Methanothermobacter thermautotrophicus str. Delta H: one gene and its partner. Each later gene encodes a partner of the first gene's protein in a complex. Links are inferred from orthologs where the notes say so. Each region holds a gene or a part of one and is shown on either strand. Other genes may lie near its edges. The genes, in order: hdrA and fwdF.

Region 1 (3,325 bases):
CATTGCATCGGCGTCTATGTTCATGTTCTCAAAGTCAAAGGGGTGTGTGTATATCTGGAAACCCCTTACACCGGCTGCGCTGACCCTGGCATGGGATATGTGTCCTCCGTAGGGGACCTCCATGGCCATTATGGGGTCGCCCACCTCTGCTGTGGCGAAGAAACAGGCGAGGTTTGCCACGACACCTGATGTTGGCTGGACGTTCGCATGTTCCGCCCTGAAGAGCCTCTTTGAAAGTTCAATTGTTAACTCTTCAATCTCGTCGATGTACCTGCATCCCTCATAGAGTCTTTCACCGGGGAGGCCCTCTGCATATCGGTGGGATAGATCCGAGAGGAGTGCCTCCTTCACCCGTGAACTCGTTATGTTTTCACTTGCTATGAGGTTAATGCTTGACTCCATCCAGCTGTTATGGTCCTTCATAAGCTGTCTGATCTTCTCGGTATAATCCTGATTGCTGACCATGAAAATCATCTCCAATAGGAAAATAGTTGCAATGACAATATAAAATTGGTGTTAACTTCCATTACCAGTTGCGATGTCAACATAAAAAACGCGTGTTGATAGCTGGGGGGATTCCGAATCCGATTGCTCGGAGTATTATGTAAGTTAGAAAAAGGATAAAGGATTTGATGGGGTTAACCCATCTATTTTGCCTGTTCGTTGAGTGCAGCTTCGATCTGGGCCATGATCTGCTCGGTCCTGAAGTGCTGCTGGTCCATGGCACCTGATGGGCATGCTGCCACACATGTTCCGCATCCCTTACAGAGGGCCACGTTAACGTTTGCATGGCCTTCCTCTATGCTTATGGCACCGAATGGACACAGTTCTATGCAGACCTCACATCCACCGCAGACATCGGAGTCTGTCACGGCGACTATTGGCTCGATTTCCACTTCACCCTTAACCATTGGTATTGCTGCACGTGCAGCTGCACCTGATGCCTGTGCAACAGCGTCAGGAATGTCCTTTGGACCCTGAGCAACACCTGCAAGGTACACACCGTCTGTCAGTGTGTCAACCGGCCTGAGTTTTGGGTGAGCTTCCATCAGGAATCCGTCTGCAGATTTGGATAGACCTATGGTCTGTCTGAGTTTCTCAGAGCCCTCTGGTGGGACAAGTCCCACACCGAGTACAACCATGTCGTAGTCGTACTCTGTGACCTTACCGAGGAGTGTGTCCTCTGATCTCACTGTGAGTGTCAGGTCAGGGTTTTCGAGGATCTCAGCAGGTCGTCCCCTGATGAACTTGATTCCGTATTTCTCCTGTGAACGTTTGTAGAATTCCTCGAATCCTTTACCGAATGCCCTTATGTCCATGTAGTAGAGTGTGACCTCGGTATCAGGCATCTTGTCCTTTATGAGCTGTGCGTTCTTCATTATGTACATGCAGCAGACACGGGAACAGTATGGTTTTCCGATCTGTTCGTCCCTTGAACCGACACAGTGTATGAAGGCAACCCTCTTGGGTTTTTCACCGTCTGATGGTTTGATGACCTTACCATCGGTTGGACCTGAAGCGTTGATCATCCTTTCAAGTTCAAGACCGGTTATTACGTTTGTATGTCTGCCGTAACCGTATTCGAGCTTCTCGGTTGGGTCGTAGGCATCGTATCCTGTGGCCACGATTATGGTACCCACTTCGATTTCGATTTCCTCTGGTTCCTGGTCGTGCTTAACGGCTCCCCTCTCACAGATCTCATCACAGAGCATGCACTCTATACAGTAGTCCTTGTCGATGGTTGCGCAGAGTGGAACTGCCTGTGGGAATGGTATGTAGACCGCCTTGGTCATACCGATTCCCTCGTCGAAGTAGTTTGGCATTTCAATCGGACATACTTCGACACAGGAACCGCATCCGGTACACAGATCTTCATCTATGTATCTGGGTTTCTTCTCGATTTTGACCTTGAAGTTACCTATGTAACCGTCAACTTCCTTAACCTCAGCGTAGGTTATGAGTTCAATGTTGTCATGTTTACCGACGTCCACCATCTTAGGTGCGAGGATACACATTGAACAGTCGAGGGTCGGGAATGTCTTGTCGAGCTGACCCATCCTTCCTGAGATACTTGGCCTCTTCTCAACCATGTAGGTCTTGAATCCCATGTCAGCAAGGTCAAGGGCTGTCTGTATACCTGCAACCCCACCACCGATGACGAGGGCCTTGTCATCCACACTGACCTTTGATGCCTCCAGAGGTTCCAGGAGCCTTGCCTTGGCAACGGCCATCCTCACAAGGTCCTTGGCCTTTTCTGTTGCACCCTCAGGGTCGTCCATGTGCACCCATGAGTCCTGCTCCCTGAGGTTTGCGAATTCGAAGAGGAACTGGTTGAGTCCTGCTTCCTCAACACATCTCCTGAAGGTTGGTTCGTGGAGCCTTGGGGAACATGCAGCCACAACAACCCTGTTCAGTCCGAGCTCCTTGATATCCTTCTGTATCTCGAGCTGACCTGGGTCTGAACAGTAGTACTTGTAGTCCTTTGAAACTACAACGTTGGGTAATTTTGCAGCGTAGTCCCTGACAGCTTCTATGTCAACCACACCGCCGATGTTTACACCGCAGTGGCAGACGTAAACACCAATTCTTGGTTCTTCCATTGTTTCTTCTTTTTTTTCTTCTGCCATTAGATCACCTTGCATAGGGGTATCTAGCAATGATAGTCAGTTGATGTAAGGTATACCACAGTGCTAAATAAATATTTCTATCAAAAACTTTAAGTAAGGTTTATATACTATTACACTTTCCTCAGTTTTTTTCAGGTATATTAAATAAATGTTTATTCTGTGTGTATTTTGCTGTGACTTTTTAGAGCACAACTGACCAGAGGGGTAACGACACGAGACTTAGGATTGTACTCATGAATATGCATGATGATACAAGGTCCACGTCCAGGTCGTTCTCAATTGCAAGTACCGCTGCAAGCATTGCAGAGGGCATTGAAGCCTCGAGTACCGTGACAGAGAAGTTAAGTCCCCTGAATGCAAGGACATAGGAGATCCCGGCTGCCATGAGTGGAGATATGAGGAGCCTGAGACCACTGACAAGGGTCGCATCGGCCACCGAATGCCTTAAAAATCTGAAGTTGAGTGTAAGGCCCAGGGATATCATTATGAGCGGAACCGCCGCCCCTGAGAGGTATCCGAGGATGGTGCCGGCAATGCCTGTGGGAAGTCCCCAGAGGTTGAAGATGACCCCCAGCAGGAAGGCCCAGAGAGGAGGGAAGAAGACGGCCCTCTTCATGATTCTGGAACCCTCACCTCCAGAGATGTGTGATAGAAGAAGTCCGAGGGACGTGAACATCAGTGTGGTGCCGGTGTCATAG
Region 2 (3,284 bases), 170 kb from region 1 along the record:
AATCTGCATGCTGGCAGAGAAGATGGGGGCTGAGGGCTTTGATTATGCTTCATCATCGGAGATATTCAAGGAGATAGCAGCACTCGTGCCATCATATGCCGGCATATCACATGAGCGGCTTCAGGATGGTGGTATACAGTGGCCCTGCACATCTTATGAGCATGGGGGCACACAGTACCTGCATTCTGAGAGATTCTCAACACCCACAGGGAGGGCGTCATTTTTACTGCCAGGGTATCATGTAGGGGAGGTATCAGAGGAGTATCCGATGGTCCTTGTAACCGGCCGCAATCTCTACCAGTACCATACAAGATCCATGACAGGGCGCGTGCCAGAACTTGATTCATTCTCTGACAGGGAGGAACTTCTCATTAACCCTCTGGATGCAGCAAAACTCGGAGTTGAGGATGGCGGCACGGTCCTCGTGAAATCAGAGGGGGGCTCTCTGGAGGTGAGGGCAAGGGTTTCAGGGGATGTCATGGAGGGTGTTGTCTTCATGACATTCCACTTTGCAGAGACCCCGGCGAATGTCCTCACAGGGGGAGATCGTGACCCGGTATCAGGGATGCCTGAACTGAAATTCACACCCGTCAGCATAAGACCTGTGGAGTAACCACACACCTATATATATATTTTTCTATTTGATTTTTGTAGAAAATTATTATATGGACGGCGGCTAAATGTGTGATTAACACACATGGTGACCCTATGCCGAAACATATAGTTTCTGGACTCAAATACATAGCAGCTGTAAATCTGACAAAGCAGGGCCATTCACAGAGAGAGATAGCTAAGGCTCTCAACATGAACAGATCAACTGTTTCTCACTACCTCAACGGCAGGAACCTCTCCTGGAGGTCAATAGAGGTTGCAAAGGTAATAACAGAGATGTGTCCAAGGGACTTCCTTCTTCTCACCCACTCCCTTACACAGAACACAGAGATGACAAGGACCATCATAAGGACATGCCAGAAGCAGAAATTCCAGGGAAAGGTCAGGAACTCATGTATTGGGTGCGGGCTATGTGTGGACACATGCCTTATGAAGGCCATAAGTTTAAGAGACCTCAAGGCACATATAGAATCCGAATGGTGCTGCGGGTGTCTCATCTGTGTTGATATGTGTCCAACTGATTCTATAGAAATAAAGGAGGTAGAACTTGATGGAAACAACCGAAGTAATTGAAGGTAAGAACATTACCGTGGAGCGAACCGGTGAAGAAAACAGAAAGTTAATCTTCCAGGATTGCCTCTGCGCTGTTTGCGGACTCTGCGGTGAGATATGTCCTGTGAACGCCATTGAAGTCAACCCGACAGGCGCAATGGTGAGAACCGAACAGGACGAGTCAAAGATATGCATCGATGAGAACAAATGCGTCCTCTGCGGTATGTGCAGCTCAATCTGCCCATTCCAGGCACTGGACCTTCAGATTGACGGAACATCAATAAAGGAACTTGCAGAATACCCAAAAATCATCAAATCAGCTGAGATAGATGATGAAACATGTATACAGTGCAAGGCCTGTGAAACAGCATGTCCACAGGATGCCATAACCATAACAAGGGACCTGCCCGAAAGGAAGGACCTCATAACAGGTGAGATCGAGATAGACAAGGAAACCTGTATCTACTGTGGAATGTGTGAGGAGATGTGTCCGGTTGATGCGATAGAGATAGACCACCAGGTGCCGACCTCCTCAAGTCCAGCAGTCGCGACTGACATACGAGTCGATGAGGATAAATGTGTCCACTGCGGTATATGTAAGAGGATATGCCCTGTTGACGCCATAACTCAGGTCTGCAGGATATGCCCATACGGTGAATACGAGATCAAGGTCCCGGAGGTCACAGGAACCTCCTACATCGACCCTGAACTCTGTGTGAACTGTGGATGGTGCCAGGAGATATGCCCTGTTGACGCTGCAACGGTGACAAAGCCCTTCGAGGGAGAACTCATAATCGACGAGGACACCTGCCAGGCCTGTGAAACCTGTGTGATGGCATGCCCATGCAACGTTTTATCATTCCCTAAACCAGAAAAACCAGGTGAAAAACCAGCCAAGCTCTACAAGGACGAAAGGTTCTGCATATACTGCGGCGCATGTGAGAGGTCATGTCCCGTTGACGCAATAGAGGTTAAGAGGAGCAGGATAAATACCACTCCAATCAAATCAAAGGCCTGGAAGAACGCCTTTGAATCATTACTCAAATAAATGGAGGTAATCAGATGGCAATAGGACTTAAGGCATACCCTGAACTCTGCCATGGATGTGGAAACTGCGTGATCGCATGTCCAGTGAACGCCCTCAGAAGCCCCGAGGTTGCAGGTGGAAAGGGGCCAACAGATGATGTGGAGATCATCATGATAGTTGAGGACGGGGTTGTTAACATAAAGAACCCTGATCTCTGTGGAAAGTGCGGCACATGTGTTGAAAGCTGCCCTGTTGATGCAATCAGGCTGGAGGAATTAGAATGAGAGTCATACTAAACACAGGAAGGACCATCTGGCAGGGACAGGCTATAGAGTCCGGTAAGGACCTTAAGATGTACGTCGATGCAGCTGCCATAATTCAGATGAACCCTGACATGATGAAGCAGCTCGGAATAAGCGAAGGAGACAACGTGAAGGTCATCTCAGAATATGGGGATGTCGTTGTAAAGGCTGTTGAAGCTAAGGAGCCACTCCCAGAGGGAATGGTTTACATACCAATGGGGCCCTGGGCCAACAGGGTTATAAGGCCAGATACTGATTCAACAGCAACACCCAGCTTTAAGAACATACCGGTGGAGATCATACCCACCGATGAAGAGGTTCCTGACATGCCAACCCTCATGAAGGTCTACGGTAAGGTAGGTCAGATCTAAAGCTCAGCGGGAGGATTCAAATGGAATACATAATCAAAAACGGATTTGTTTACTGTCCTCTTAACAACGTCGATGGAGAAAAGATGGACATCTGCGTCAAGGATGGTAAAATAGTTGAAAGCGTCAGTGACAGCGCAAAGGTCATTGATGCATCTGGAAAAATGGTGATGCCAGGAGGTGTCGACCCTCACTCCCACATAGCCGGTGCAAAGGTCAACGTGGGAAGGATGTACAGGCCAGAGGACAGCCGCAGGGACGCTGAAAAATTCAGGGCCGGAAGGGCCGGAAGCGGTTTCTCAGTACCATCAACCTTCATGACAGGTTACAGGTACGCCCAGATGGGTTACACCACAGCAATGGAGGCAGCCATGCCACCACTGCTTGCAAGGCACACCCATGAGGAATTCCACGACACACCGA

The links.
Region 2: the proteins of hdrA (region 1) and fwdF are in contact, whole or in part, in a cryo-EM structure (PDB 7BKB), measured with the Methanospirillum hungatei proteins. The link is inferred for Methanothermobacter thermautotrophicus str. Delta H from one-to-one orthologs. Residues at the interface, in WP_011448822.1 of Methanospirillum hungatei: Ala269, Val270, Pro272, Val273, Ile274, Lys275, Pro276, Met281, Gly282, Met283, Ala284, Pro285, Asp306, Ser307, Cys308, Val309, Lys310, Cys311, Leu313, Phe349, Pro350, Ile351, Glu352, Tyr359, Lys360, Asp363, Val365, Ile366, Asn367, Glu370; in WP_011448819.1 of Methanospirillum hungatei: Ser2, Thr3, Leu4, Phe5, Pro6, Lys7, Tyr8, Gln21, Leu23, Leu24, Gln25, Gln26, Asn28, Pro48, Glu49, Thr76, Cys78, Ser79, Tyr80, Cys81, Pro104, Ile105, Lys108, Glu109, Gly110, Thr353, Leu355.

The regions. Positions count from the first base shown.
Region 1 is NC_000916.1:1,246,508-1,249,832, forward strand. The notes cover bases 138-3,131. They hold hdrA (H(2):CoB-CoM heterodisulfide ferredoxin reductase subunit HdrA), read right to left. Parts: upstream 2,628-3,131; coding sequence 648-2,627; downstream 138-647. Other genes in these bases: glyA (serine hydroxymethyltransferase), read right to left, coding at 138-465; MTH_RS06610 (AEC family transporter), read right to left, coding at 2,809-3,131. In the rest of the region: more of glyA, read right to left, coding at 1-137; more of MTH_RS06610, read right to left, coding at 3,132-3,325. UniProt on the Methanocaldococcus jannaschii protein: Part of a complex that catalyzes the reversible reduction of CoM-S-S-CoB to the thiol-coenzymes H-S-CoM (coenzyme M) and H-S-CoB (coenzyme B).
Region 2 is NC_000916.1:1,419,966-1,423,249, forward strand. The notes cover bases 235-3,187. They hold fwdF (tungsten-dependent formylmethanofuran dehydrogenase subunit FwdF), read left to right. Parts: upstream 235-1,162; coding sequence 1,163-2,212; downstream 2,213-3,187. Other genes in these bases: fdhF (formate dehydrogenase subunit alpha), read left to right, coding at 235-613; MTH_RS07430 (helix-turn-helix domain-containing protein), read left to right, coding at 709-1,185; MTH_RS07440 (4Fe-4S binding protein), read left to right, coding at 2,227-2,475; fwdD (tungsten-dependent formylmethanofuran dehydrogenase subunit FwdD), read left to right, coding at 2,472-2,864; fwdA (tungsten-dependent formylmethanofuran dehydrogenase subunit FwdA), read left to right, coding at 2,885-3,187. Outside these bases: more of fdhF, read left to right, coding at 1-234; more of fwdA, read left to right, coding at 3,188-3,284.